One region of the Plantactinospora sp. WMMC1484 genome, then DNA from elsewhere that is predicted to be linked to it. Evidence: riboswitches for the same ligand, from Rfam matches in the RefSeq annotation. Region 1 holds a riboswitch; each other region holds the start of a gene.
The links. A riboswitch is a leader RNA that binds a small molecule or an ion and turns the genes downstream of it on or off. The one in region 1 is predicted to bind cobalamin.
Positions count from the first base shown of each region.

Region 2: it holds a riboswitch for cobalamin, as region 1 does, so the genes downstream of both, ACN28C_RS33595 (FecCD family ABC transporter permease) here and ACN28C_RS33060 (iron chelate uptake ABC transporter family permease subunit) in region 1, are expected to answer to the same signal.
Region 3: it holds a riboswitch for cobalamin, as region 1 does, so the genes downstream of both, metE (5-methyltetrahydropteroyltriglutamate--homocysteine S-methyltransferase) here and ACN28C_RS33060 (iron chelate uptake ABC transporter family permease subunit) in region 1, are expected to answer to the same signal.
Region 4: it holds a riboswitch for cobalamin, as region 1 does, so the genes downstream of both, ACN28C_RS24950 (CbtB domain-containing protein) here and ACN28C_RS33060 (iron chelate uptake ABC transporter family permease subunit) in region 1, are expected to answer to the same signal.

Region 1 covers NZ_CP186055.1:7,713,451-7,720,742, reverse strand. Annotated here, with positions in the region: gene ACN28C_RS33070 (DUF4194 domain-containing protein) at 68-319, shown strand; gene ACN28C_RS33065 (ABC transporter ATP-binding protein) at 840-1,634, opposite strand; gene ACN28C_RS33060 (iron chelate uptake ABC transporter family permease subunit) at 1,631-2,158, opposite strand; cobalamin riboswitch at 2,335-2,519, opposite strand; gene ACN28C_RS33055 (MFS transporter) at 2,741-3,991, opposite strand; gene ACN28C_RS33050 (ABC transporter ATP-binding protein) at 4,112-5,848, shown strand; gene ACN28C_RS33045 (ABC transporter ATP-binding protein) at 5,845-7,292, shown strand, end outside.
Region 2 covers NZ_CP186055.1:7,842,973-7,850,264, forward strand. Annotated here, with positions in the region: gene ACN28C_RS33565 (hypothetical protein) at 1-455, shown strand, start outside; gene ACN28C_RS33570 (class I SAM-dependent methyltransferase) at 512-1,207, opposite strand; gene ACN28C_RS33575 (ABC transporter ATP-binding protein) at 1,204-1,992, opposite strand; gene ACN28C_RS33580 (ABC transporter substrate-binding protein) at 1,989-2,972, opposite strand; gene ACN28C_RS33585 (FecCD family ABC transporter permease) at 2,997-4,082, opposite strand; gene ACN28C_RS33590 (class I SAM-dependent methyltransferase) at 4,420-5,181, shown strand; cobalamin riboswitch at 5,419-5,603, shown strand; gene ACN28C_RS33595 (FecCD family ABC transporter permease) at 5,648-6,682, shown strand; gene ACN28C_RS33600 (ABC transporter ATP-binding protein) at 6,679-7,292, shown strand, end outside.
Region 3 covers NZ_CP186055.1:7,817,745-7,825,036, reverse strand. Annotated here, with positions in the region: partial or broken gene ACN28C_RS33490 (ribonucleoside-diphosphate reductase subunit alpha) at 1-1,713, shown strand, start outside; gene ACN28C_RS33485 (ribonucleotide-diphosphate reductase subunit beta) at 1,710-2,756, shown strand; gene ACN28C_RS33480 (hypothetical protein) at 2,734-3,060, opposite strand; cobalamin riboswitch at 3,171-3,382, shown strand; gene metE (5-methyltetrahydropteroyltriglutamate--homocysteine S-methyltransferase) at 3,500-5,737, shown strand; partial or broken gene ACN28C_RS33470 (glycine hydroxymethyltransferase) at 5,790-6,005, shown strand; gene ACN28C_RS33465 (hypothetical protein) at 7,034-7,162, opposite strand.
Region 4 covers NZ_CP186055.1:5,743,674-5,750,965, reverse strand. Annotated here, with positions in the region: gene ACN28C_RS24975 (precorrin-3B synthase) at 1-744, shown strand, start outside; gene ACN28C_RS24970 (precorrin-8X methylmutase) at 741-1,370, shown strand; gene ACN28C_RS24965 (precorrin-2 C(20)-methyltransferase) at 1,367-2,977, shown strand; gene ACN28C_RS24960 (hypothetical protein) at 3,136-3,483, shown strand; gene ACN28C_RS24955 (cobalt-precorrin-6A reductase) at 3,495-4,283, opposite strand; cobalamin riboswitch at 4,463-4,591, shown strand; gene ACN28C_RS24950 (CbtB domain-containing protein) at 4,625-4,828, shown strand; gene ACN28C_RS24945 (CbtA family protein) at 4,842-5,708, shown strand; gene ACN28C_RS24940 (histidine phosphatase family protein) at 5,705-6,331, shown strand; gene ACN28C_RS24935 (rhamnogalacturonan lyase) at 6,568-7,292, shown strand, end outside.

The DNA of each region.
Region 1 (7,292 bases):
CCGTCCTTCGGCGCCGGATACCGGCAGGGGCGGCCCATACTGTAAGTGCAACCGGTTATCGTGATCAATAACGCCATCATGTGAGCTAGCCCAGTCGCCGCTGACGCGGCCGTGCGGCCGGCTGATCGACCAGATCGACACCCATCTCAACAAGGTCGTCGAGCTGGGGTTCCTCCGTCGGCTGAACGACGGGGAAGCGAGCTACGAGGTGCGGCGGATCATCAAGGCGTTCGTCGACGGGCAGTGGTTGGCCGACTTCGACGCCCGGCTCGTCGAGTACGCCGCCGAGCTGTCGGGGACCACGGCGGGGGCGCGGTGACCGATCGGAGCCCGGCCGACGCCGTCGCGGCAACGCCCGGATTCCGGCTGCTGCGGCTGTGCGGCGAGGTGTCGTCGACGCGCGGCATCTGCTGACGGCGCCTGGCGGGTTCAGCACTCTGCGACGCCGTCACAAGGGGAGGATGACGCGTCCAGTGGAGCGCATCCCACCGACGGCAGCGCGGCGCCGTCTCGTGCGCCCTTGCCGAGGGTCCTTCGCAAAGGCCGTCCGCACGATCCGGCACGGCAGCGACATCTGCGGCGGTGTCAGGATCGACGGTGGTGGATTCATCTGGTCGGGGAAGGGGGGAAGTGATGATTGACGCTAGAAAATATCGACGGTAATCAATGGATACCCTGCCTGTTCTGGCGCCGGCCGGCGAAGTCACCGCGCGGTCGAGCCAGGAGTCGGGCGTACGGTCGGGACGGGTTCGCACATCTGCCGGCGGTGACCGGTGGATCCGTCTGAGCGGAAGTAGTCACCCGTCCGCCGGGTTGTCAGGCCGCACCGCCGGAAGCCGTCACGGGGTGCTCCGGGTGGTTCGCGGCTCTGGCAGCACGAGTGGTGTTCCGGTCGTCGGATCGGTGATGACGCGGGCCCGTACGCCGAACACCGTCTCGACCAGTCGCGCGTCGACGACCTCGGCGGGCGGACCCTGGGCGAGTACGGCGCCGTCGCGCATCGCGACGATCTCGTGGGCGTAACGGCAGGCCATGTTGAGGTCGTGCAGCACGGCGACGACCGTGCGGCCGGCGGTGTTGAGGTCGGTGAGCAGGTCGAGGACCTCGAGTTGGTGGGCGAGGTCGAGGAAGGTGGTCGGTTCGTCGAGCAGCAGCAGGTCGGTGTCCTGGGCGAGGGCCAGGGCGATCCAGACGCGTTGTCGCTGGCCGCCGGAGAGTTCGTCGACGGGTCGGTCGGCCAAGTCGGTGACGCCGGTGGCGGCCAGGGCGGTGCTGACCGCCTGTTCGTCGGCGACCGACCACTGCCGCAGCCACGTCTGGTGCGGATGTCGTCCCCGGGCGACCAGGTCACCGGCGGTGATGCCGTCCGGGGCGACGGGCTGCTGCGGCAGTACGCCGACGCGGGCGGCGACCTCGCGGGTCGGCAGCCGGTGGATGTCGCGGCCGTCGAGCAGCACCGTGCCGGTGTCCGGGCGGAGCAGCCGGGCCAGGCCGCGCAGCAGCGTCGACTTGCCGCAGGCGTTGGGCCCGACGACGGCGGTGATCCGGCCGGGCGCGATCCGCAGGTCGAGACCGGTGACCACGGTGCGGCCGTGGTAGCCGAGGCCGAGCCGGGCGGCGCATAGTTCGGTCATCCTGTCCTCCCGACGCGGTTGGCTCTGGACAGCAGCCAGACGAGCAGCGGGGCGCCGAGGACCGTGGTGAGCACCCCGACGGGCAGTTCGGTCGGAGCGAGGGCCCGGCGGGCGGCCAGGTCCGCGCAGCCCAGCAGCGCGGCACCGACCGCGGCCGAGGTGACCAGGGCGAGCCCGCGCTCGCGGACGAGGCGGCGGGCCAGTTGCGGCGCGGCCAGGGCGACGAACGCGATCGGGCCGGCTGCCGCCGTCGCCACGGCCGCTAGGACGACCGCCGTGGCGAGCAGCCCGACCCGGGCCGGTTCGGCTCGGGTACCCAGGGCGAGGGCCAGGTCGTCGCCGAGTTCGAGGGCGCGCAGCGACGCGGCCAGCCGTAACGCCACCGGCAGCAGCACCGCCACCGCGAGCACCACCGGCAGTACGTGCCCCCAGGACCGGCCGGCAAGGCTGCCGGAGAGCCAGACCGCAGCCTGCTCGGCGGTGTAGACGTTAACGGTGCGGGGTACCGGTCGGTACCCCGACACCGCAGTTGGTGACGGTGGCCGCGCCGCTGCCGGAGCCCGCCTCGGGTTCGGCGTCGCCGCCGGCACAGCCGGACAGGGCGACGAGCATGACGGACAGTGGCGCGGCAACGCGCCAGGACATGAGGGACCGCACAGCGCGCACGCGCATCGCAGACCGCCTTCCAGCACCTCGTGGACGGGTCGTCGGTGCCGTGGCCGGTTTCCTGGCTGACGGGCGGTGCGCCGCCGGCCGGCCTTCCCAGGCGAATCGCGCCCAGTGACCTCGTTGCCCGACGAGGGCCGACGGCTGTCCCGTTCACAGTGGCGAGGGCCGCGCCGGTTTCACACCGGCTTCCCGAACACCACGGCGGGGCCCATGCTAATCGCCCCGGTGGGGAGTCCCGTCCGGGCGGCATCCGGCGAGGCGCGGGTCACGTCGGGAATCACCGTGGCGTGCGGGCCGGCCGACGCGGGACAGCGCGGCGCGCAGCCCCGGGATGTCTTCGCCCCAGACAGAGGCGGAGGGCCCCACGCAGAGGCGAAGGGCGGCTTGGCGCGGGCGGCGCGGTCGGCGGAAGCGGAGGGTGGCCGCGCCGCCGCCGTTCACGGCTGAACGGACGTGTCGAGCTGGCCTCGGCCGAGCAGCACCAACCATGTTCCGCCGGCGACCGCCATCAGCAGGCCGGCTCCGACGGCGACGAGTCCGGGCGGAAGCCGGTCCACCAGGATGCCGCCGACCAGGGACGACAGGGCCAGGGCTGCGGTGGCGGTGGCGGTCCACAGGGACATGAGCCGGCCGCGCATCGCGTTGTCGGCGTGGCGCAGCAGGACGGCGATGGCCACCGGACCGTACAGGACGTCGGCGGCGGCGGCGACCGCCCAGCAGGCGAGGGCGAAGCCGACCGCGGGTGCCAACCCGAACGCGATGGTGGCCAGGCCCTCGCCCAGGCAGGAGAGGCCGAGTACGGTCAGTTGTCCCCGGGCGGGCAGCCGTTGGATGCGGGCAGCGGCCGACAGCAGGACGGCCGCTCCGGTGATCCCCTGGACGGCGTAGAACCAGCCGACGCCGCCGGCGCCGAGCTGGTAGGTGCGGGTGGCGAGGAAGGTCATGGTGACGATCGTCGCGCCGAGGCCGAGACAGAACATGGCCTCGACGGCCAGCAGGGCGCGGATCTGCCGGTGCCGCAGGCCGTGTCGGATGCCGGCGGCGAGGGCGGTCAGGATGCCGTCCTTCCGGGCGCTCCCGGTGTCGCCGTGACGCTGGCCGCCTCGGGCGCGCAGGGTGCACAGGGTGGAGACGACGAACGACGCGGCGTTGATGACGAAGGCCCACCGCCAGCCGAACAGGGTCACCGCCGCTGCGCCGGCCAGGCCGCCCAGCGCCTGGAGCAGTAGGCCGTTGACCTGGACCAGGGCGCCGAACAGTACGTACTCGTCGGGCTCGACGAGGCTCGGCATCCAGGCGTTGCGGGCGGCCTGGAAGGTGAAGCTCGTCGCGGCCGAGACGAGTGTCAGCGGATAGACCAGCCAGATCCACCGGGGACTGTCGGCGAGCAGGAAGGCGGCGGCGAAGCCGGCGAGGGCGAGGTCGGTGACGACCATGAGGGTGCGCCGGTCCATCCGGTCGGCGAGGACGCCGGCGAAGCCTCCGATCAGGACGCCGGGCAGGTACCGCAGGGCGAGGGTGGCGCCGGCGGCCAGGCCGGCGCCGGTGTGCTGGTAGACCATCGCGAACACCGCGACGGCGCTGAACCAGCCTCCGCACACGCTGATCAGGTTTCCCAGCCACAGCCAGCGGAACTCGGTGCGGGCGGAGAGGACGCGGAGCATGCCGGGAGCGGCGACGGCGGTCACGCGCCGAGCCTAGTGAAATTGAAGTCCATAACCAAGGTGTTGACAACCATTTTCAGGTGCTGGCATGGTGGAGCGGGCCCACGATCGGTGATCGGGGGATCACCGACGGGAGGAGTTGCTGTGCTGGTGCGGCGGCGGTTGCTCGGCCTGGTGGCCGAGGCGCCCGGACCGGTCGCCGTCACCGTCGCCTGTGCGCTGAGCGCCACCGGTGCGGCCGTCGTGATGGCCGTCGCTCTGGCCGAGGCGCTGCGCCGGGCGGTGGACGGCGAGGCCGTCGGGCACCTCACCGCACCGTTGGCGGTCGCGGTGCTCGCGGTCGCCGCCCGCGGCACGCTGCTCTGGGTACGCGACCTCGCCGCGACCAGGACCGCCGCGCTGGTGAAACTGCGGCTGCGCGACAGGCTGACGCGCCGGCTGCTGGCACTCGGTCCCGGTGGGACGTCGGCCCGCCCGGTCGGCACCATCCACACCGCCGTCGCCGACGGTGTGGAGGCGCTCGACGCGTACGTCGGCTTCTATCTGCCGCAGGCGGTGGTGAGCGTCGTGGGGCCGGCGCTGGTCGTGACGGTCCTGGCCGTCGTCGACCCGGTCAGTGCGGTGATCGTCGGCGTCGCGGTCGCGCTGCTGCCGCTGGCGCGGCCGGTGTTCCGGCGCCTGCTCGGCCGGCGTGGCAAGGCGCACTGGGCGGCGTACGAGGCGTTCGCCGCCAAGATGCTCGACGCCCTCTACGGGATGACCACGCTCAAGACGCTGGGCGCCAGTGCCCGGTACGGCGAGCGGTTGCGGGCGGAGGCGGCCCGGGTGTACCGGGCGACGATGCGGGACCTGGCCGCCTCGGCGACGGTGTACGTCGCCACCGCCCTGATCACCACAGCCGGAACGGCGCTGGCGGTCGCCGTAGCCGGGCTGCGGCACGCCGACGGGGCGGTGGACGCCGCGGCCGTACTGCTGGTGTTGCTGCTGGCCGCCGAGGCGTTCCGGCCGCAACTGGAGTTGCAGAACTACTGGCACGAGGGGTTCTCCGGGATGGCTGCCGCAGACGGCATCTTCGCCCTGCTCGACGCGCCCGTGCCGGTCGGCGAACCGGCCGAGGCGCGGGCGGTGCGCGGCGACGGCGGACCGGTGCAGGTGCGGTTCCGACAGGTCAGCTTCACGTATCCCGGCTCCGCCCAGCCGGCGCTGGTGGAGGTCGACCTGACCCTGCCGGCCGGCCGCACCACCGCGCTGGTCGGGCGTTCCGGTGCCGGGAAGTCGACCCTGGCCGCCCTGCTGCAACGCTTCCACGACCCGGGCAGCGGTGCCATCGAGGTCGACGGCGTCGACCTGCGGCACCTCCCGCTGCGACAGGCGCGGGCGCTGACCGCGGTGGTGAGCCAGGAGGCGTACCTGTTCCACGGCAGTGTGGCCGACAACCTGCGGATGGCCCGCCCCGAGGCGAGCGACGCCGACCTGACGGCGGCCTGCCGCAGAGCGCGGATCCACGACGAGATCGCGGCCCTGCCGCAGGGCTACGCCACGGTCGTCGGCGAGCGCGGCACACGGCTCTCCGGCGGGCAGCGGCAACGGCTGGCCATCGCCCGCGCCCTGCTGGCCGACGCCCCGGTCCTCGTCCTGGACGAGGCGACCTCCAGTGTGGACGGCGCGACCGAGGAGCGGCTGCGGACGGCGCTGGCCGAGGCGACGGCGGGGCGTACCACGCTGGTCATCGCGCACCGGCTCTCCACGGTGGCCGGCGCCGACCAGGTGGCGGTGCTCGACGGCGGCCGGGTCGTCGAGCACGGCGCCCCGGACGACCTGCTCGCGACCGGCGGGGCATGGTCGCGACTGGTCGCCGTGCACGCGGGGGCGGCACGGTGAGCTGGCAACCGGGGCTGCTCGGCGACACCGGGCCGGGCCGGCGCGGCACGGCCGGACTGCTGCGGGTGTTGGCCGCGTACCGATCCCCCTACGCGCTCTCCGTTCTGTTCGGAGTGCTCAACCAGGGCGCCGGGATCGCCGCGCTGACCCTGGGCGGCTACCTGGTGGGGTTGGCGCTGACCGGGGCGGCCACCTCCCGGCTCTGGCCGCTGGCGCTGCTGACCCTGGCCCTGATGGTGATGCAGGCGCTGGCCAACTGGCTGGAGGCGTGGATCTCCCACGAGCTGTCGTTCCGGCTGCTGGCGGAGGTCCGGTACTGGCTCTACCGCGCCTTCGAGCGGATCGCGCCCGGCGGACTGGTCAAGCGTCGCACGGGCGATCTCGCCGCGGTCGCCCTGCGTGACGCGGAGAGCCTGGAGATCTTCTACGCACACACCTCGATCTACATCGCGGTCGCCCTGATCCTGCCACCGGTCGCGCTGGCCGGGCTGGCCGTCGTCGCCTGGCCGCTGGCGCTGGCGCTGACGCCGTGGCTACTGCTGGTCGCCACCGTGCCGTTCGCGCTGCGCCGCCGCAACGCCGCACACGGCCGGCGGGTACGGGACCTGCACGCGCTGGTCGGCACCCGGACGGTGGATCTGGTGCAGGGCATCCGCGAGGTGCTCACCTTCGGCCGCGGCGAGGACGCCCGGGTCGGAATCGCCGAGGCCAGCGCCGAGTTGGCGGAGGCGCAGCGGCGGCAGACCGTACGCGGCGGGCTGGAGCAGGCGGTGTGCGCGGCCCTGACCGGCGCGGGCACGGTGTCGGTGCTGGCCGCCGCCGTGTGGCGGGGCGTCGAGGTGCCGACGCTGGTGGCCGCCACCGTGTTCGCCACCCAGTCGTTCACGCCACTGCTGACCCTGCTGAAGGTCACCCGGATCTGGGGGCTGACCTCGTCCTCGGCGGACCGGGTCTTCGACCTGCTGGAAGAGCCGGCGGTGGTCGCCGACACCGGAACGCGCGACGCCCCGGCCACCGCCGGCACCGTCACCTTCGACGGGGTGTGGTTCCGCTACGGCGAGCACGAGTCCTGGGTGCTGCGCGGCGCCGACCTGACCATCCCGGCCGGAAGCACGGTGGCACTGGTCGGTGCGACCGGTGCCGGCAAGTCCACCATGGCGAACCTGCTGCTGCGCGCGTTCGACCCGCAGCGCGGTGTGCTGCGGGTCGACGGAGTCGACATCCGGGAGTACCGCCTGCAGGCCCTGCTGCGGCTGGTCGCGTACGTGCCGCAGGACGTCTTCCTGCTGCACGACACCCTCCGGGAGAACCTGGTGCTGGCCGCACCGGAGGCGAGCGGCGCCGCCCTGGACGAGGTCTGCGCCGCCGCGCAACTGCGACCGGTGCTGCACCGGCTGCCCGACGGGCTCGACACGGTCGTCGGCGAGCGCGGCGCTCGGCTCTC
Region 2 (7,292 bases), 130 kb from region 1:
TCCGGGACGGACTGCGGTTCCGGGTACGCGCCGGAGCGCTGACCGAGGGCGAACACCCGGACGCCGTGGCCCGGAACCTCGCCGGCCTGTCCCACCGAGACCCGCACGCCCTGCTCCACTCGACATCGTGGCGCTCCCAGGACACCGGAATCGTCCTCACCTACGCAGCGCTGCCCGACCCGGACCCGGAGACCGGGCGGTCGACCCCCGTCCACTCCGAGGCGATCGCCGGCCAGGACGACCCGCTCGCGCCGGCGTCGGTCACGGTCCGGCCGGTCGATGTCGCGGTGCACGCCTGCCGGCACCTGTCCTTCCTGCGCCACACCGACCCGCTGGTGGCCGGCCTGGCAGCCGACCTGCCGGACCTGTGGCGGCACATCGACCGGTTCAGCCCCGCCGTCGCCGGACTGCTGACCCCGCCGACGTCACGACAACATCCATCAGCCACCCGCTGACCCCAGGCCCGAATACGACCACCACCGGCAAGCGGCAGAGGGCTGGTATCGCGGCCTTACCGCTGGCCGGTGATGAGGAACTGCATCTGAAGGTCGTGGTTCGGGGCCACCCCGAAGCGCCGGTCGAGTTCGTAGATCGACGTCAGGGGCGTGACGGTGACCTCCCGCAGACCCGCTTTCTCCAGGACCGCGACGGTCTGGTCGATGGACGTGGCGGTGGCCAGGGGCAGCACGGCTTGGACCTGGGTGTCGTAGTGGGCGCTCATGTTCTCCGGGGCGTTGTCGAGGCCGTGGGGGAACCAGGTGCTGTCGACCACCGCGACCGTGCCGCCCCGGCGCAGCAGGCGGACCCAGTTCGCCACGGCGACCTCCGGTTCCCGGAGGGTCCACATCAGGTACCGGCTGGTCACCGCGTCGAAGCTGGCAGCCGGGAAGTCCGGGTGGACGGCGTCGCCGTGCCGGATGACCGGCCCGTTCGCGATGGCGGCGGCGTGCTCGCGGGCGCGCTCCAGCATCCCGTCCGCGAGGTCGATTCCGGTGACCCGGTGACCGAGGCCGGCCAGGACGGTGGCGGCCTGACCGGTGCCGGTGCCGACGTCGAGCACGTCGAGCGGGGCCGGCGGCAGGGCCTGCTCCCAGATCGCCGACCAGGCCTGCTGGTCGGCGGCGAAACGGTCGGGGCGCTGCTGGTACTCGTCGTAGCTCGGCGCACGGCCGGCCCAGTAGGCGTTGATGCGGTCCTGCGCACTCATGCAGCAGCGCTCCTTTCCTCGGCGGCCCGCTCGACGGGCTGGAACAGCAGGTGGATGGCGCCCTCCAGGTCCAGGCGCCGGATCCCGATGCCGTAGACGGGTTCGAGGAGCGCAGGGTCCAGCACCTCGTCGGTGGTGCCGGCGGCGACGACCCCACCGTTGCCGAGCAGCACCAGGTCGTCGCAGTACCGGGCGGCGAGGTTGAGGTCGTGCAGCACGACGACGCAGCAGGTGTCCAGGGTGCGAATCAGGTGAAGGATCTCGTGCTGGTAACGGATGTCGAGGTGGTTGGTCGGCTCGTCGAGCAGCAGGTGGGTGGCCTGCTGGGCAAGGGCGCGGGCGATCAGCACCCGCTGACGCTCGCCGCCGGAAAGTTGGACGAACGCCCGCGGCCCGAGGTGGGCGGCACCGACCCGGCTCAGGCAGCGGGCCGCGATCTCGCGGTCGGCCGTACCCGTGCGCTGGAACGTCGACAGGTGCGGGCCCCGGCCCAGCAGCACCAGCTCCGCCACGGTCAGCGCTGTTTCGCCACCGCTTTCCTGGACGACGACGGCCAGCCGGCGTGCGGCTTCCCGCGACGGCAGAGCGGTCAAATCGTCACCGTCGACCACGACCTGTCCGGTACTGCTGAGCAGGGCGCCGTAGAGCAGCCGCAGCAGGGTCGTCTTGCCGCTGCCGTTCGGGCCGATCAGCCCGAGGACACGGCCCGGGTTCGCGGTCACGCTGACCCCGTCGATGACCGGGTTGGCGCCGTAGTGCCAGGTGACCCCGGTCGCCCGGATCACGGATTCGCCTTGAAACGCCGCACGATCCGCTCCAGACCGTCGATCGACAGCGGGGTCGGCGGCTCGGTGAAGTTGAACAGCTGGGTCATCACGTTGCCGGTGCGGACGGCGTTGAGGTTCTGCGCGCCGGGCAGGCCGGTCAGCCCCTGCTCGACGGCCGTGGGGTCGCCGTCGCCGTACAGCAGGATCAGCACGTCGGGGTTGCGGCCGAGCAACTCCTCGACGGTGACCTCGAAGACCCGTTCCTTGACGTCACCGAAGACGTTACGCAGGCCCGCCGCCTCCAACTGGGGATGGGCCATGCTGGCCGTGCCATAGGCGTACGTAACCCCGCCACCGACCGTCGGATACAGCACCGCCGCGGTCCGCCCGGACGACGTACCCACCTCTGCCTGGACTTTGGCCATCCGCTCCTGCAGAGCGGTCACCGCGGCGGTGGCTTCCGCGTCGCGGCCGAACACCTTGCCGTAGCTCCGCATCTGGGCATAGATGTCGTCGAAGGTCGGCACCGCCTTACTGTCAGGACACATCGCGGGCTCCTCCAACAGGGGGATGTTCACCGCGGAGAGGGTGTCGCGGGACAGGTTGTCGACCTCACCGAGCACCAGGTCCGGCTGTTGGCTGATCACCACCTCCTTGGAGATTTGCAGGTGGCCGCTGGTGTCGGTCTTGTCGGTCAGCAGTGGGATCCGGTCCAGCTCGGCGATGGTCGCGGCGTCGTAGTACTCCTTCGGGTACTGACCGGCCCGCGCGGTGACCCGGTCCATGACGCCGAGCGAGTGCAGGTACGGCACGGCCGCGCTCTTGAGCAGGACCACCCGCTGCGGCGCGGCGTCGAAGGTGACCTGCGCACCGCAGTTGGTGACGGTGAGCGGGTACCCGCCGCCCGCCGCCGTCGGTTCGTCACCACCACCGCACCCGGCGACGAGCATCAGGGTGGCGGACGCGGCGACGGCGACAGCCAGACGGATCGTCTTCATCATTCTCCTCGACGGATCGGGGGCTCAGGCGCCGGTGGCGTGCAGACGACGAATCAGGATGACCAGGAACGGCGCACCGAGCAGGGAGGTGATGATCCCGATCGGGATCTCCTGCGGGGCCAGTAGGACCCGGGCAAGCACATCGGCCCAGACCAGCAGGATGGCGCCGAGCAGCGCGGCGACAGGTACCACCCGCACGTGCGGGGCGCCGACGAGGCGTCGGGCCAGGTGCGGGACGACGAGCCCGATGAATCCGATACTGCCGGCGGCGGAGACCAGCACGCCGACGCTGAGCGAGACCGCCACGAGCAACCGCATCCGGAACCTGTCCGGCGAGACACCCAGAGTCTGCGCGGTCTCGTCACCGATGGCCAGTACGTCGAGCCGCCGTCCGGCGACGGTCAGGTAGAGGATCGTGCCACCCAGCACGACCGCGGCCACCAGAAGCAGGGCGTCCCACCGCGCCAGCCCGAGCGACCCGAGAAGCCAGAACATCACCGACCGGGCGCCCTCGGCCGACCCGGACGCGAAGATCAGGAAGCTGGTGGTGGCGTACAGGGCGTAGCCGACCGCGACCCCGGAGAGCAGCAGCCGAATCGAGGTAATCCGACCACCGCTGCGAGCGATCAGGAAGACCAGCAACGACGCCGCCAGCGCGCCGACGAAGGCGCTCGATGGCAACGCGTACTCCCCGAAGCCGGCACCGGCCCCGAACAGGATCGCCGCGGCGGCACCGCTGGAGGCCCCGGAGTTGATACCCAACAGGTACGGGTCGGCCAGCACGTTGCGCACCATGGCCTGCAACGCCACTCCGCACACCGCCAGCCCGGCGCCCACGAGCATGCCGAGCAGCACCCGGGGCAGCCGTACCTGCCAGACGATCGCCTCCTGCGGCAGGGTCCAGGACACCTCGCCGGGCACGCCCACGAGCTGATGGCCGATGATCCGGGCCACGGTCACCCGGGCGATCCCGATCGCGCCGGACCCGACCGCGACCACCCCGGTCAGGACCAGCCCGACCACCAGCGCAATCAGCCAGAGCCCGGTCCGGCGTCGCTGAGCCACGACCCCGAGCAGGTCCTGCTCACCCTTCAACAGGGCGGTGGCCATCGCCGCACCCCCAGATGCCTTCATATGGTTCTTGCCACAATATTGCAGAAGCTAACATCAAGATCAGAGGCGGTGGAAGACGACCGAGTCGGTGTTCACTCCCACCACGCCGGGACGACGCCCGTCAGAAGGAAGAGCTACACACTCCCCGCGCTGACGACGGACCGGGGTGCGCGTGGCGGTTGAGGCGCTCGTACTACGCACGGCGCGAGTTGACCCCGAGAAATATCGGCCTTCGATGCGACGGCGCGTCCGCCGACGGCGGACGCGCCGTCGCCAGCCTCAACACGTTGATGCCGTCTAGACGGCCGCCAGCGACGTAACTACCGTCTGCGGCATGGATCCTTACGTAGTCGCCGCACCCTCGGCCTGGCAGGAGAGCTGGGACCGGCAACAGGAGGCGTACCTGCCGGACCGGGAACAGCGCATCGCCGCGATGCTCGATGCCGTGGCCGCCGTCACCGGTCGACGCCCGCCACGGCTACTCGACCTCGCTGGCGGCACCGGCACCATCACCCTGCGCGCCCTGGCCCGGTTCCCCGATGCCGAGGTCACCCTCATCGACCAAGACCCCGTCCTGCTCGCCATCGCGGGTCCGTCGCTGGATGGCCGCGCGGCCATCGTCACGTCTGATCTCAACAAGCCGGACTGGGCGGCCGCGATGCCACGCGACCACTTCGACGCGGTACTCACCGCCACCGCCCTGCACTGGCTGAGCCCGAACCGGCTGACCGTCCTGTACGGCGAAATCCGCGAGCTGCTGCGCCCGGGAGGAATGTTCGTCAACGCCGACCACATGCCCGACGACGGGCTGCCAACGCTGACGAAACAGTTGTCCGCCGACGCCGAGGCCCGTCGCCAGGCCCGCTACACCGCCGGCGCGGTGCTGTCCTGGCGAGCCTGGTGGAACCACGTCGCCGCCGATCCCACCCTGGCGCCGCTGGTCGAACGCCGCGAGCGGATCTACCCCGACGGGCACGCCGCCGAGTGGACCCCTCCGGCTTCCTGGCATCTGCGTGCCCTCCGTGACGCCGGGTACACCGAAGCCGGACTCATCTGGCGCGGCGGCGCGGACGCCGCCGTCGCCGGCATCCGCTGACTTCGGCGATCGTCCTGGCCGCACCTCGCGGCTGGCGGCCGGTCGCGGGGATGCATGCAGCGGTGCCGCAGGCTGCCCGTGCGTCAGCACCTTGCGCCAGAGCCTCGTCACCCGCAGCCGCCGAGTTCCCGGCGATCGCCGGGAAGCTCGCCCACGTCGTGGCCCTCAATGCAGACCAAGTGGTCGACGTCACCGAGGATGGGATCCTCGGCGGCTGAATCCGTCTGGTGCTGCGTGTAGTGTCCCGGTCGAGTCGACCGCATCCTTCAGGGATGCCAGGGAACTCCGGTGAGATTCCGGGACTGGCGCGCAGCGGTGAGGGCGACGGCGGCACGATCTCGCCACTGGGGAGCGCTTCTCTGGGAAGGCTGTGCCGCCGGTTGACCCCGAGTCCGAAGACCTGTCGGCTCACATGCTCGTCGGTGGACTCTCGCGATCGGGGTCTCCAGACCCGAGAGGCCTCATCATGTCCCGGCGCCGGCTGCCGTTCTGGCCGCTGCTTTTCGTGCTGGCCGTCGTGTCGGTGCTCAGCGTGATCGCCTCGCTGGCCTTCGGTTCCGAGCGCGTCCCGCTCGCCGAGGTCGTCGCGGCGGTCACGGATCGTTTCGCTGGCGAGCCGGCCGGCCGCTGGGACGTCATCATCTGGGAACTGCGCCTGCCCCGCGCGCTGCTGGCGCTGGTCGTGGGCGCGGGCCTGGCGATCGCCGGTGCCGGCATGCAGACCCTGGTACGTAACTCACTGGCCGACCCCTACCTGCTGGGCATCAGCTCGGGCGCGTCGGTGGGCGCCACCGCGGCCCTCACCACCGGCGCGCTCGCGGGGCTCGGTCTCTACGCAGTCTCGATCGGAGCACTGCTGGGCGCGATGGGATCCGCGCTGCTGATCTGGCTGATCGCCACCGCGCAGGGCGGCCTGACCCCGATCCGGCTCGTGCTCTCCGGCGTCGTCCTGTCCTCCGGGTTGTCGGCGATCGCCTCGCTGCTGGTCTTTCTCAGCGACGACGAGCGCGCGGCCAACTCGGTGATGTTCTGGATGCTGGGTAGCGTCGGCGGCGCCACCTGGGAGAAGCTCTGGATACCCGCCGCGTCCGTCGTCGTCCTCGCGGCCGGCTTGCTGGCCGTGCATCGCTGGCTGGACGCGCTGGCAGCCGGGCCGGAGACGGCCGCGGCTCTCGGGATCAACGTGACCGCGCTGCGTACGGCGCTGTTCGTGACCCTGTCCGTGGTCGTCGGTGTGCTGGTGGCGGTCAGCGGAGGAGTGGGATTCGTCGGGCTCCTCGTTCCGCACGCGGCCCGGCTGGTCGTGGGCGCCCGGCACCGGGTCGTCCTGCCGGTCGCGGCGGTGGCGGGTGCGGTGTTCCTCGTCTGGGTCGACGTGCTGGCCCGGGTGGCGGTGCGTCCGCAGGAGATACCCCTGGGCGTGGTGACCGGCGTGCTCGGGGCGCCCCTGTTCCTGCTGCTCATGGGCCGAGGCGCGTACCGGTTCGGTGGTGACCGATGACCCCCGCCCTGCGCCTGCACGACGTCTCCGCCCGGCTGGGCGGCCGCACCGTGCTGCGTGGCGTCGACCTCGACGTCGCCGACGGCACACGGCTCGGCATCGTCGGGGTGAACGGCGCCGGGAAGACGACGCTGCTGCGGGTGCTGGCCGGAGTGCTGCACCCCAGCTCCGGAACCGCGCTGATCGCCGACGGCGCGGGCGGGCTGGTCGATCTGCGGCGGCTCCCGAACCGGGAGCGCGCCCGGCGGCTTGCCTATGTGCCCCAGGAAGACGTGACGACCTCCGAGCTACGGGTCGGTGAGATGGTCGCCCTCGGCCGCGTGCCGCAGACCCGTCCCTGGGCCCGCGGTGGCCGGGCCGAACACGACCTCGTGCGCGGCGCCCTCGACGCCGTCGGACTGGCCGACCGGATCGACACCGTCGCCGACCAGCTGTCCGGCGGCGAGCGGCGCCGGGCCACCCTGGCCCGCGGCCTGGCCCAGCAGTGCCCGGTGATGCTGCTCGACGAGCCGACCAACCACCTCGACGTCGCCTGGCAGCTCGACCTCCTGGAGGTCTTCGCCACACGCGCCCGGACCCTGGTGGCCACCGTGCACGACCTCGATCTCGC
Region 3 (7,292 bases), 100 kb from region 1:
CACACCCAGATGTCGTCGTGTTTCCTGGTCGACTCGCCGCGCGACGAGCTCGACTCGATCTACGAGCGCTACCACCAGGTCGCGAAGCTGTCGAAGTTCTCCGGCGGGATCGGCATCTCCTGGTCCCGGGTCCGTGGTCGCGGCGCGTTGATCCGGGGCACCAACGGGCGGTCGAACGGGATCGTGCCGTTCCTCAAGACGCTCGACGCCGGGGTGGCGGCGGTGAACCAGGGTGGCCGGCGCAAGGGAGCGGCCTGCGTCTATCTGGAGCCGTGGCACCCGGACGTCGAGGAGTTTCTGGAGCTGCGGGACAACACCGGCGAGGACGCCCGGCGCACCCACAACCTTAACCTGGCGAACTGGATCCCGGACGAGTTCATGCGCCGGGTCGAGGCGGACGGCGACTGGTCGCTGATCGACCCGTCCGACGCGCCGGAGCTGCCCGACCTCTTCGGCGAGGCGTTCGACGAGGCGTACCGGGCGGCGGAGAAGAAGGCCGTGCGGACGGTGAAGGCCCGGGACCTGTACGGGCGGATGATGCGCACGCTGGCCCAGACCGGCAACGGGTGGATGACGTTCAAGGACGCGTCGAACCGGCTGTCCAACCAGACCGGCTCCCCGGGCAACACGATCCACCTGTCCAACCTGTGCACGGAGATCCTGGAGGTGAACAGCGACGGTGAGACGGCGGTGTGCAACCTGGGGTCGGTCAACCTGGGCGCGCACGTCACCGCGGACGGCGTGGACTGGGAGCGGCTGCGGGCGACGGTCCGCACGGCGGTGGTGTTCCTCGACCGGGTGATCGACATCAACTACTACCCGGCGGAGCAGGCGGCGGCGTCGAACCCCCGCTGGCGGCCGGTCGGGCTCGGGCTGATGGGGTTGCAGGACGCGTTCTTCACGCTGCGTCTGCCGTTCGACTCACCGCAGGCGCGAGAGCTGTCGACCCGGGTACAGGAAGAGATCTTCCTGACCGCGCTGGAGACCTCGGCCGGGCTGGCCGAGCGGTTCGGCCCGCATCCGGCGTACGCCGAGACCCGCGCGGCGCGGGGCGAGTTGCACCCGGACCTGTGGGGTGCCGAACTCGCCCAGGTGGAGCGGTGGGCCGCGCTGCGGTCGACGATCGCCGCGCACGGCCTGCGCAACTCGCTGTTGGTGGCGATCGCGCCGACGGCGACGATCGCGTCGATCGCCGGCTGCTACGAGTGCATCGAGCCGCAGGTCTCCAACCTGTTCAAGCGCGAGACGATGTCCGGGGAATTCCTCCAGATCAACACCTACCTGGTGCGGGAGCTGAAGTCACGAGGGCTGTGGACCGCCGCGATCCGCGAGCAGATCAAGCGCGCGGAGGGCTCCGTACAGGGCATCGCCGACCTTCCCGGCGACGTACGGGAGCTGTTCCGCACGGCGTGGGAGCTGCCGCAGCGGGCGCTTGTCGATCTGGCCGCCGCCCGTGCCCCGTACATCGACCAGTCGCAGTCGCTGAACCTGTTCATGAGCGCGCCGACGATCGGCAAGCTCTCCTCGATGTACCTGTACGCCTGGAAGTCCGGGCTGAAGACCACCTACTACCTGCGGTCGCGTCCCGCGACCCGGATCCAGCAGGCCACCGTCGCCGTCACCCCGGTCGTCAAGCCGATCGTCGCGGTCAGCGACGACGAGGCGTTGGCCTGTTCCCTGGAAAACCCCGAAAGCTGTGAGGCCTGCCAGTGACCACCACCTCCGAAACCCGGCCCGGCACCGGCGTCGGTGGGCGGCACCTGCTGCTCGACCCGGGCATGGATCTGACGCTGCGGCCGATGCGCTATCCGCAGTTCTTCGACCGGTTCAAGGACGCGATCAAGAACACCTGGACCGTCGAGGAGGTCGACCTGCACTCCGACCTCGCCGACCTGGCCAAGCTCTCATCCGCCGAGCAGCACCTGGTGTCCCGGTTGGTCGCGTTCTTCGCCACCGGCGACACGATCGTCGCCAACAACCTGGTGCTCAACCTCTATCAGCACGTCAACTCCCCGGAGGGCCGCCTCTATCTATCCCGGCAGCTGTTCGAGGAGGCGGTGCACGTCCAGTTCTACCTGAACCTGCTGGACACCTACGTTCCGGACGAGAAGGAACGGTTCGAGGCGTTCGCGGCGGTGGAGAACATCCCGTCGATCGCCCGGAAGGCAGAGTTCTGCTTCAGGTGGATCGACTCGGTCTTCGAACTGCGGGAGCTGAAGACCCGCGAGGACCGGCGGGCGTTCCTGCTCAACCTGATCTGCTTCGCCGCCTGCATCGAGGGACTCTTCTTCTACGGCGCCTTCGCGTACGTGTACTTCCTGCGCTCCCGGGGGGTGCTGCACGGCCTCGCCTCGGGCACCAACTGGGTGTTCCGGGACGAGTCCATGCACATGGCGTTCGCCTTCGACGTGGTCGACGCCGTACGCGCCGAGGAGCCGGACCTCTTCGACGCCGAGTTGGAACAGCAGGTCAGGGAGATGCTGGCCGAGGCGGTGGAGTGTGAGGTGCAGTTCGCCGCCGACCTGCTCGAACAGGGCGTCTCCGGGATGTCCCTGGCCGAGATGCGGGAATACCTCCAGTACGTCGCCGACCGGCGGCTGGCCATGCTCGGCATCGAGCCGGTGTACGGCAGCCGTAACCCGTTCGCGTTCATGGAGCTACAGGACGTGCAGGAGCTGTCGAACTTCTTCGAGCGGCGGGTGTCGGCCTATCAGGTCGGGGTGACCGGTTCGGTCAGCTTCGACGACGATTTCTGATCCGGCGACGATTTTCGGCCGGCTGAGCCGGGTCGCTGTCCTGGGCGGTGCTGTCGCCGCCGCCCAGGACAGCGGCGACCCGGTCACAGACACAGTCCGCGGGCCGGTTTGCGGTGACGATGGCGCGGATATGCGCGAGACGGTCCTCGGCGTCCCGCAACTGCTGGTGCAGCCGCATGGCCCGGGCGGCCCGGGCACCCACCTGCCGGCGGGACGCGTCGAGGCGTTCGAAATCCGCGGGCGAGACTGCGATCATTTCCCGGCCATCGACAACCACGGCGCGCTTGTCGATCTTTCGGCCCATGCGGCACCTTCCCGTGCGGACGAATATCGGACGACAAGTCAACCACGCAACGCCCAGACACCGGTCCCGTACGTCGGACAGCCTGGCGCGGATACGACCATCAGGCCCGTACGATGGCGGGCGGTGCTGGTTCGTCCCACCCCGCCAGGATGGGACGTCGCAAGAGGGAACCCGGTGGAAGACCGGGACTGCCCCGCAGCGGTGAGTGGGAACGACCGCCGTCAACGAAGCACTGGACCGGAAGGTCTGGGAAGCGACGGCCAGTAGGCGACCTTGTGTCATGCCCACGAGTCCGAAGACCTGCCAGCGCTGCGCACACCGCCCGGTGTGCGCCGCCGGCGGCCTCTCGGGAGGGCCAGGGCGGAAGCCGGTACCTCACGCGTACCCTGCCTTCCCCCTCCCGTGTCCGCCGGGCACTTCGAGGGAAGGACCCCCTGTCATGAGCACCGCATTCGGCCAGAGCACCGTGCTCGGCTACCCGCGCATCGGCGCCAACCGCGAGTTGAAGAAAGCCGTCGAGGCATACTGGGCCGGCGGCATTGATGCCGAAGCCTTGGAGAAGACCGCCGCCGGGCTGCGGGCCGAGGTCTGGCGGACCCTGGCCAACGCCCGCCTCGACGCGATCCCGTCGAACACCTTCTCCTACTACGACCAGATGCTCGACACCGCCGTCGCCGTCGGCGCGATCCCGGCCCGGTTCGCCCGGCTCGGCCTTCCCGCGCTGGACACCTACTTCGCGATGGCCCGCGGCGTGGACGCCGAGCCGGCGCTCGAGCTGACGAAGTGGTTCGACACCAACTACCACTACCTGGTGCCGGAGATCGACCCGGACACCGAGTTCACCGCGAACCCGGCCAAGGCGCTGGGCGAGTACGCCGAGGCCCGCGCGCTGAACATCACCACCCGACCGGTGCTGGTCGGCCCGGCCACGTTCCTGCTGCTGGCCAAGGGCGCCGATCCGTTCGCCCGAATCGATGACCTGGTCGAGACGTACGCCGAGATCCTCTCCGCACTCGCCGAGGCCGGCGTGGCGTGGGTGCAGCTCGACGAACCCGGCTACGTCGCCGACCGCAGCCCCGAGGAGATCGAGGCTCTGCGCCGCGCCTACAGCCGGCTCGGCGAACTCGGACACCGGCCACGGATCTTCGTGGCCACCTACTTCGGCGAGCTCGGCGACGCCCTGCCGGCCCTGCTGGACACCCCGGTCGAGGCGGTCGGCCTTGACCTGGTCGCCGGACCGGGCAACCTGGGACGGCTCGCCGCGGCCGGCCCGCTACGCGGCAAGACGATCGTGGCAGGCCTGGTCGACGGCCACAACGTCTGGCGTACCGACCTGCGCGCGGCCATCGCCACCGGAGCGACCGTCACCGCGCTCGCCGACCACGTCGCCGTCTCCACCTCCTGCTCTTTGCTGCACGTGCCGGTCGACCTGTCCGTCGAGACCCGTCTCGACCCGGATCTGTACGCCCGGCTCGCGTTCGCCCGGCAGAAGGTCGACGAGGTCGTCCTGCTCGGCCGCGCGCTGCGCGACGGCACCACCCACCTGCCCGAGCCCCAGCCGCCCACCCCGGCGGCCTGGCGGCACGACGACGTCCGGGCCCGGCTGGTCGCGCTCACCCCGGCGGACCGGCAGCGCGGTGACTACGCCGACCGGGCCGCCGTCCAGCAGCAGCGGCTGGGACTGCCGCAGCTTCCGACCACCACGATCGGGTCGTTCCCGCAAACCGACGAGCTGCGCAAGGCTCGCGCCGAGCACCGGGCCGGCCGGCTCGACGACGCCGGCTACGTCCAGCGGATGCGCGCCGAGGTCGAGCACGTCATCCGGCTCCAGGAGCGGCTTGGCCTAAACGTGCTCGTGCACGGCGAACCGGAACGCAACGACATGGTCCAGTACTTCGGCGAACAACTGAACGGGTTCGCCGCACCCAAACACGGCTGGGTGCAGTCGTACGGCTCCCGCTGCGTACGCCCGCCGATCATCTACGGCGACGTCGCCCGCAAGGCGCCGATGACCGTCGAGTGGTCCACCTACGCCCAGTCGCTCACGAGCAAGCCGGTCAAGGGGATGCTCACCGGTCCGGTCACCATCCTGGCCTGGTCGTTCGTCCGCACCGACCAGCCCCTGGCCGACACCGCTGACCAGGTCGCGCTCGCCCTGCGCGACGAGTGCCACGACCTGGAGACCGCCGGCATCCGGGTCATCCAGGTCGACGAGCCGGCCCTGCGCGAAACCCTGCCCCTGCGCAAGGCCGACCAGAAGGCGTACCTCGACTGGGCGGTCGGCGCCTTCCGGCTGGCGACCAGCGGCGTCGCCGACGACACCCAGATCCACACCCACCTGTGTTACTCCGAGTTCGGCGAGGTCATCACCGCGATCGACGCCCTCGACGCCGACGTGACAAGCATCGAGGCGTCCCGGTCGAAGATGGAGGTCCTCGACGACCTCGCCGCGATCGGCTACCGCCGGGGCGTCGGCCCCGGGGTGTGGGACATCCACTCGCCCCGGGTCCCGTCCCACGACGAGGTGGTCGAGGCGCTGCGCCGGGCGGTCGCCGCCGTCCCGGCCCAGCGGCTCTGGGTCAACCCCGACTGCGGACTGAAGACCCGCGGCTACCCCGAAGTCGAGGCGTCGCTGCGACACCTGGTCGCCGCTGCCGCCGAGGTCCGCGGAAACTGACATCGCCGCGCCGGGCGGGCTTTCCGGAGAGCCCGCCCGGCCTGATTCGGGAGTGACATTGAACGTCGAATCAGGCGCTTCTCGCTTTGCGATCGAGGCGGTCCGCGCCGTCGAACCGCGCATCGCCGACGCGATCATCTAGGAACTTGACGATCAGCGCGAGTTACTGAAACTAATCGCCAAGAAGGACTACGCCTCGCCGGCCGTGCTGCTGGAGGTGGGTAACTGGCTGTCCGACAAGTACGCCGATGGCACCGTCGGGCGTCGGCCCGGGTTCTGCAACGTGGTCAACGGAGACGGCGATACCGACGCGCCACTGCTGACCGACCCCCGGGTGCTGGCGGTGGGTTTCGTCGGCTTCACGACCGCCGCGCACGACGTGTGAGCCACCGCCACGGCTCACGGCAAACGGGCGCAGTGCCTCGGCGGTGCGAAGAACCATGCTGTGGTGATGCCCGATGCCGACCTCGACTAGGTTCTCGACGCCCCTGGTCGGCGCCGCGGTGCGGCCTGCCGGGCAACGCTGCATGGCGGTCTCGATGGCGGTGTCGATCGGGAGGCCACGCCGACGCGCTGGTCGGGCGCCCCGCCGACCGGGTCCGTGCCCTGCAAGTCGGGGCCGGGCACGACCCGGACGCCGCCTTCGGGCTCCCTGGTCATCAATGCGGCCTGCCGCCGGGCCACCATTCACATCGCCTGCGGTCTGGCCGAGGGCGCGCGGCTCGTCCTCGACGGTCGCGGACACACCGCCGGCGGGCATCCCGACGGCTCTTTACCTTGGGCCGTCGCTGTTCGACCGGGTGAGACCCCGCAGCACCTGTTCGCTGCGCGCTCCGCTGTTCCCTCCGCGCTCTTGGGTTCGGCTTCCGCAGGAGCGTTGTTCCGTGTTCTGCGGCACAGCACTACGTGAGCAAGTGAACGGACGTTGCTCCTGGCCTCTACGGTTTGACGACCTTGAAGTCTCTGCGCTCGGCCCACCCGTATCGATGTTCATCGAAAGAAGTGGTGCCGGCGAAGAGTCGCGGTTCCAGGCTTCCGACATGACAACGCCGGTCGCGGTAACGCCTGGTAACGCCTGGTAACGCCTGGTGACGCCTCACCCGCAGCATCGCTCTGGAGCGACACGACCGGTCGCTACAGCTGGGCGGAGGGTTGTTTGACTGTCGTGGCAAGGCGCCGATGAGACGCGTACAGCTCGTCTCGGAGATTGTGCTGGCAGGCTGCACCCGCCGCCCTGCGGGATGAGGAACTGCTCGGCTACCTGCTTGCGTGCGGCCGGTGAGCTGGTCTTGGTAGCTAGGAATTCCGGCGTATGGCCAGCAGCTTGTTCGCCAGTTCGTCGGGGAGGCGTGCCCGTTCCTGGTCGCTGAGCCGGTCCGGGCCGTCGTCGAGGTTGCTGTGTGGGGCGGGGAACCGCGAGCGCACCCTGTTCACACTGTTTGCCGCTCGTCCGTCGCGAGCGCCTCCTGTTCCCAGAAGTGAACAAGGCCGTTCACCGCGAACGCGACAGAGACACGACCGACCTTGCTGCGAGGCTAAGCAGATGCTCCGGCGG
Region 4 (7,292 bases), 2.0 Mb from region 1:
TGGCGGCTCGCGGACCTGCTGGACGGGCCGGCGCAGGTCACCGCCGCCCTCGACCGTCCGGCTGAGACGCCGGACGACGCGCGCCCGACCCGGGCGGAGAGGCTGCCGGTGGTCAGGCGGGATCGTCCGACACCGGTCGGCGCCCACCCCGGCGGTGTGGCGGTGGCCGGCGCGCGGTTCGGCCGGTTGACCGCCGACCAGGCCAGGCTGCTGGCCGGCATCGCCACCACGGACGAGATCATCGTCACCCCGTGGCGCAGCCTGGTGCTCGACACGGACGGACCGGATATCGTCGGCCGGCTGGCCGCGGCCGGGCTGTTGGTCGACCCGGCGTCGCCGTGGCTCGGGGTGACCGCCTGCACCGGCCGGCCCGGCTGCGGCAGCGCCCTGGCCGACGTGCGGCGGGACGTCACCGAGGCGCTGACCGCCCCGGCCGTGCCGGGCGGCACGGATCCGCCCGTCGGGGCCGACGTGTCGGTCGGCACGGATCCGCCGGTCGGGGCCGACGTGTCGGTCGGCACGGATCCGCCGGTCGGGGCCGACGTGTCGGTCGGCACGGATCCGCCGGTCGGCGAGCCGCTGCCGGTGCACGTCGTCGGATGTGACCGCTGCTGCGGCAGGCCGGCCGGGGAGGCCGTGCTGGCGGTCGCCACCGGCACCGGATACCGGATCGAGGCGGGCGGCCAGAGCTGGCACGGGACCCCACCGGCCGCCCTGGCCGCGCGGGCAGGAAGGCAGACGTGAGCTACGAGTACGTCCGCGACGGCGCGGAGATCTACCGGCGGTCGTTCGCGACGATCCGGTCCGAGGCCGACCTCTCCGGGCTGCCACCGGAGATCGCCCCGGTGGTGGTCCGGATGATCCACGCCTGTGGCAGCGTCGACCTGGTCGACGACGTCGAGGTCTCGGCCGACCTGGTGCGGGCCGGCCGGGTGGCGCTGCGGGCCGGAGCGCCGATCCTCTGCGACGCGGCGATGGTCGCCGCCGGCATCACCCGGGCCCGGCTGCCCCGGGACAACGAGGTGCTCTGCACGCTCCGCCGCCCCGAGGTGCCCGAACTCGCCCGGCGGCTCGGCACCACCCGCAGCGCGGCGGCCCTGGAACTCTGGCGGGACCGGCTCGACGGCGCCGTGGTGGCGGTCGGCAACGCCCCCACCGCCCTGTTCCGGCTGCTGGAGATGCTCGACGAGGGTGCCGCCCGGCCGGCGGCCATCGTCGGCGTGCCGGTCGGCTTCGTCGGCGCCGTCGAGTCGAAGCAGGCACTGGCCGCGCACGGCGCCGGAGTGCCCTACCTGGTGGTGCACGGTCGGCGCGGCGGCAGCGCCATCACCGCCGCCGCCGTCAACGCGATCGCGAGCGAGGTCGAGTGAGCGCGACGGTGGGCGAGAGCGGCCCGGACACCGCGGGCGGCGAGCGGCCGGACGGTCGGCGGCCGGGGACGCTGCGCGGTGTCGGTGTCGGCCCCGGCGACCCCGAACTGGTGACGGTGAAGGCCGCCCGGCTGATCGGCGCCGCCGACGTGGTCGCCTACTACTCGGCCCGGCACGGCCGCAGCATCGCCCGGAGCATCGCCGAGCCCTACCTGCGGGAGGGGCAGCGGTACGAGCCGCTGGTCTACCCGGTCACCACCGAGACCACCGACCATCCGGGCGGCTACGAGGCGGCGATCACCGAGTTCTACGACGCCAGCGCCGAACGGCTGGCCGGGCACCTCGCCGCCGGCCGGGACGTGGTGGTCATCTGCGCGGGCGACCCGATGTTCTACGGCTCCTACATGTATCTGCACGAGCGGCTGGCACACCGGTTCCCCGCCGAGGTGGTACCCGGGGTCACCTCGATCAGCGCCGCCACCGCCGTACTCGGCCGGCCGCTGGTCGAGCGGGACGAGGTGCTCACCGTACTGCCGGGCACCCTGCCGGCCGACGAGCTGACCCGGCGGCTGGCCGACACCGACGCCGCCGCCGTACTGAAACTGGGGCGGACGTTTCCGCAGGTACGGGCGGCGTTCGAGGATGCCGGACGGCTGGACGCCGCCTGGTACGTCGAGCGCGCCACGGGCCGGGACGGGCGGGAGTTGCCGCTGGCCGAGGTCGAGCCGGCCGGGGTGCCCTACTTCTCGCTGGCGGTGCTGACCAGCCCCACCGGCGCCGCCGTGGCCGCGGGTGTCGGCCCGGGCGGCAGCGGCGGGCCCGGGGCGGGCCGCCGGGGCGGCGGGGCGGTTGTGCCGACCGGCGGCGTGACGGTGGTCGGCCTCGGCCCCGCCGGCAGTCGCTGGCTCACCCCCGAAACGAGCCAGGCGTTACGCGAGGCGGAGCACCTGGTCGGCTACGGCCCGTACGTCGACCGGGTGCCGCACCGTCCCGGCCAGCACCGGCACACCTCCGGTAACCAGGTCGAGATCGACCGGGCCCGGCACGCCCTGGAACTCGCCCTCTCCGGCGCCCGGGTCGCCGTGGTCTCCTCCGGTGACCCCGGGGTCTTCGCGATGGCAACGGCGGTGCTGGAGGTCGCCACCACCGACGAGCGGTTCGGCGTCGTCCCGGTACGGGTGCTGCCCGGCCTGACCGCCGCGCAGGCCGCAGCGAGCCGGATCGGTGCCCCGCTCGGTCACGACTTCGCGGTGCTCTCCCTGTCGGACCGGTTGAAACCCTGGGCGGTGATCGAGCGGCGGTTGGCCGCGGCTGCCGCCGCCGATCTGGTGCTGGCGCTCTACAATCCGGCGTCGGCCAGCCGGCGCCGGCAGGTCGAGGCGGCCCGGCAGACCCTGCTCCGGCACCGGCAACCGGGCACCCCGGTGGTGATCGCCCGGGACGTCGGGCGGCCGGGGGAGCGGGTCACCGTCGTGCCGCTGGCCGACCTCGACCCAGCCGAGGTCGACATGCGCTGCCTCCTGATCGTCGGTTCCTCCACCACCCGATGGGACCGGCGCGCCGACGGCTCGACCGTCGTCTGGACGCCCCGCAGCTATCCGGGCTGACCGCCGGCACGGCCCCGGGCCCACCCGCTCGTCGAGCTGAGTTTCGTCGAGCTGAGTCCGGTGCTCGTCGGGGTGAATCCGGATTGAAGCTGGCCGGGGCGAGGCTGTGTCGACCGCACCTTCGACGGGGGGGTGTCGAGCCGGAAGGAGAGCTGGGGATGGTCCGGAGAGGATTGATGACGGTCGTGGCGTTGGGCGGGCTGCTCGTGGCCGGGCTGGCGGCCGGCGGACCAGCCGTGGCGGCTGTGCCGGCGGCCGGGGTCGAGCGGGCTGTGCCGGCGGCCGGGGTCGAGCGGGCCGTGCCGGCCGCCGGAGCCGAGCGGGCCGTGACGGCGGACGAGTGGGTGGGTCCGATCGACCAGTGGACGACGTTCCCGTTCGAGGATGGCTGGGAGATCTGCAACCGGACGGGGCAGATCGGGGTGGCCTTCGGGGCGTACAAGGCGTACGAGTGCCGCGACAACGGCTGGTGGACCACCTACCTGTACGTCCAGTACTACCCGTGATCCGCGCAGCGTCACCGGGCGGTCTGCGGGGACCGCCCGGCGCCGGGCCGGGCCGGCGGCAGCGCCGTCTCCAGCCAGGCGAGCGCCGCGGTGACCTCGGTGACCATCGCCGGCAGCGGGACCGGGGCCGGCCGGTCCACCAGCACCACGGGCAGCCCCAGGTCGCGGGCGGCAGCCAGCTTCGCCGCCGTGTACGCGCCGCCGCTGTCCTTGCTCACCAATACGTCGATCCGGTGCGTCACCAGCAGTTCCCGTTCCGCCGCGACCTCGTACGGGCCCCGGTCGCGCAGCACCGTCACGTTGCCCGGCAGGGGCATCGCCGGATCGTCGACCACCCGCACCAGCAGCCAGTTTCCGGTCAGGTGCAGGAAGGCGTCCAGGCCCTGCCGGCCGGTGGTGACGAAGGCCCGGCGGCCCAGCCGGGGCACGAGGGCCGCCGCGGCGGCGAGATCCGGCACCCGGTGCCAGTGGTCCCCGGGGCCCGCCGTCCAGCCGGGACGCTCCAACCGCAGGTACGGCACCCCGGTCGCCCCGGCCGCCTCGACCGCCGACACCCGCATCCGGGCCGCGTACGGATGGGTGGCGTCCACCAGGGCGTCGACCCGGTGCTCGGTCAGCCATCGGGTGAGTCCGGCCGGCCCGCCGAACCCGCCGATCCGGACCTGTCCGGCCGGCAGCCGGGGATCGGCGACCCGGCCGGCCAGCGAGGAGACCACCACCGTGCCGGGGCGGTCGACCAGTGCGGCGGCCAGATCCCGCGCCTCGGCCGTGCCGCCCAGCAGCAGCACCCGGGTCGTCACGGCGCGACCGTATCGGCCGCTCCGGCCTGGGACAACCGGGCGGCCGTCGGCTCGTGACCTCCACCACCTCCGTTACCGCCGTGCCGGGCGACGCTGTTCCCGGTCCCCGTGCGCCGGCCCGCACCGCGCGGTGGCCGGCGGACGCACCGGTTGACCGGCGGGTACGGCCCGGATACCGTCAACTTGCCATCTGCGGCGGTGTGAGGGAAGCCGGTGCAAGTCCGGCGCGGTCGCGCCACTGTGAGCGGTCCGGGGCGATGCCTCGGGTGCCGCGAGCCAGGACGCTCGGCCGTCGCAGCCTGTCGAAGGGGACGCGTCATCCCCGAGGAGGTCCCACGCGCATGTCCAGCCCCACTCCGGCCCGGCCGCTCGCCCACCCGGCGGTCTCCGCCCGGCTACTGTGGACGGCGCTCGCCGTCGTCGCCGTGCTCGCCCTGCTCACCTACCTGGTCGCGTTCGACCAGGGGGCCGTCTCCCGCAGCGGGATGTTCCTGCACGAGTTGATGCACGACGGCCGGCACCTGCTCGGCGTACCCTGCCACTGATCGGGCGACCGCCGTGCCGAACTTCTTCGCACTGCTGCTGCGTGGCCTGCTCGCAGGTCTGGTCGCCGGTCTGGTCGCCGGGACCTTCGCCTACGTCGCGGGCGAGCCGCGGGTCGACGCCGCGATCGCCATCGAGGAACAGGCGGCCGCTTCCGAGCCCGGGGCCGGGGGCGACCATCACGCCGAGGACGAGGCGCTGGTCAGCCGCGACGGGCAGCGGGCCGGCCTCTTCCTGGCCACCGGCCTCTTCGGTGCCGCGATGGGGGGCCTGCTCGCCATCGGGTACGTCCTGCTCCGCCGCCGGCTGCGGACCGCCGACGACGGCCAAGCGGCGCTGCTGCTCGCCGGTGCGGCACTGCTCGGCGCCGTGATCGTGCCGTTCGGCAAGTATCCGGCGAACCCACCGGCCGTCGGTAACCCGGACACCATCAACCAGCGCACCGGCAGCTACCTGCTGTTGGTGCTCCTCGGCCTGGTGGCCGTCTGGGCCGCCGCCCTCGGCCACCGCTCGGTCCGCCCGTCCGCGCCGTACGGGCTGCGGGCCGCGGCGGCGGTCGGCGGGTTCCTGCTGGTCACGGCGGTCGCGTACACCGTGCTGCCGTCCTTTTCGGAGGTGCCGGACGACTTCCCGGCCACCCTGCTCTGGGAGTTCCGGATCGCCTCGCTCGGCACCCAGGTGGTGCTCTGGACCGGTATCGGGCTGCTCTTCGCCATCCTGGTCGGCCGGGGTGGCCGGACCTTCCGGTCGGCGGGCCGGGACGGGCCGGCCGTCGACGGCGGCTCGACCGTCGGGGACGGGCCGGCCGTCGAGGGCGGCTCGACCGGACCGGGGCGGCCCGCCGGGATGCCGGAGGGGGCGGACGCGCCGGCAGGGCGGTGAGCCGGACCAGCCTGCACCTGGTCGCCCACGCGCACACCGCCGCCCTGCGCCGCGCGGTCTTCGGCGGCGGTGACGAGGGGCTGGACTTCGGGGGCCTGCGGGCGGCCCGCGCACTGGCCCCGGCCGGGCCGGGGCGGCCCGGGCCGTTCGGCCGGGTCGACACCTGCCTGAGCACCCCGGCCGAGGCGGGCCGGCAGACCGCGTACGCGCTGGGTCTGCGCCCCGTCGCGGAGCCGGCGCTGGCCGACTGTGACTACGGCCGGTGGACCGGGCGTCCGCTGACCGAGGTCGTCACCGGTGAGCCGGAGGCGCTGCGGAACTGGCTCACGGAGCCGCAGGCGGCGCCGCACGGCGGTGAGTCCGTCGCCATGCTGCTGGAGCGGATAGACCGCTGGTTGGCCGGGCAACTCGACCGGGGCGGCCGGCTCGTCGCCGTCACCCATCCGGTGGTGCTCCGCGCCGCGCTGGTCCGGGCGCTGCGGCTGCCCGCCGCCACCTTCTGGCGGCTGGACGTGGCTCCGCTGGCGGTCGTCCGGCTGGCCGGGGACGGGCAGGACTGGCGGCTCCGGCTGACCGCCGCCGTCCCCGAACCGGAGGATCTCGTCCCCGACGGAGCGAGATAGCGGCAGGCGCTGGCGACCCTCGGCCGCCGGCCGGCACCGGGCGGCCCGGCCGACCCGGTTAGCGCCGTCAGGCTTCGGACACCGCGCCCGGCGGCCCGGCGGTCGTCCGCTATCGGCCACCGGCCCCGCCTTGACAAGCTCGCGTGGCATCCACAATCCTCGGTTGATTGTATCGTTTCAGCCCCGGTCGCACCCTCGCCCACCACAGACCGGGTCGTATGCATATTTGGAGACCCATGAGTTCTCGAACCAGGGGAAAGCGCATTCTCGCAACCCTGTCCCGGGCCGCCGTCGCGGGCGTCTCGGTGACCGCGTTGCTGCTCGGCACCCCGGCCGCCGTCGCCGCCCAGCCGAGCGGTTCCGGCCACCGTCCGGCCGGACCGCGCCTCGAACGCCTTGACCGCGGCCTGGTCGCGGTCGCCACCACCGACGGCGTCTTCCTGAGCTGGCGGCTGCTGGGTGCCGAGGCCACCGGACGCGGCAGCACCGGCCTGACCGGAGCCGACTTCCACGTCTACCGGAACGGACGGCGGATCGCGACCGTCACCGACAGCACCAACTACCTCGACCGCGCCGGCACGGCCAACGCGAAATACCAGGTCGCGGCCGTGCTCCGTGGCCGGCCGGCTGGCCGGAGCGCACCGGTCTCACCGTGGGCCGACGGCCATCGGGACCTGCCGCTGCGTAAACCCGCCGACGGGGTGACCCCGACCGGTGAGACCTACACCTACTCGGCGAACGACCTCAGCGTCGGTGACGTCGACGGCGACGGGCAGTACGAGTACGTCGTCAAGTGGGACCCGTCGAACTCCAAGGACGTCTCCCAGGTCGGCTACACCGGCGAGGTCTACATCGACACCTACGAGCTCGACGGCACCCTGCTGCACCGCGTCTCGCTCGGCGTCAACATCCGGGCCGGTGCGCACTACACGCAGTTCCTGGTCTACGACTTCGACGGCGA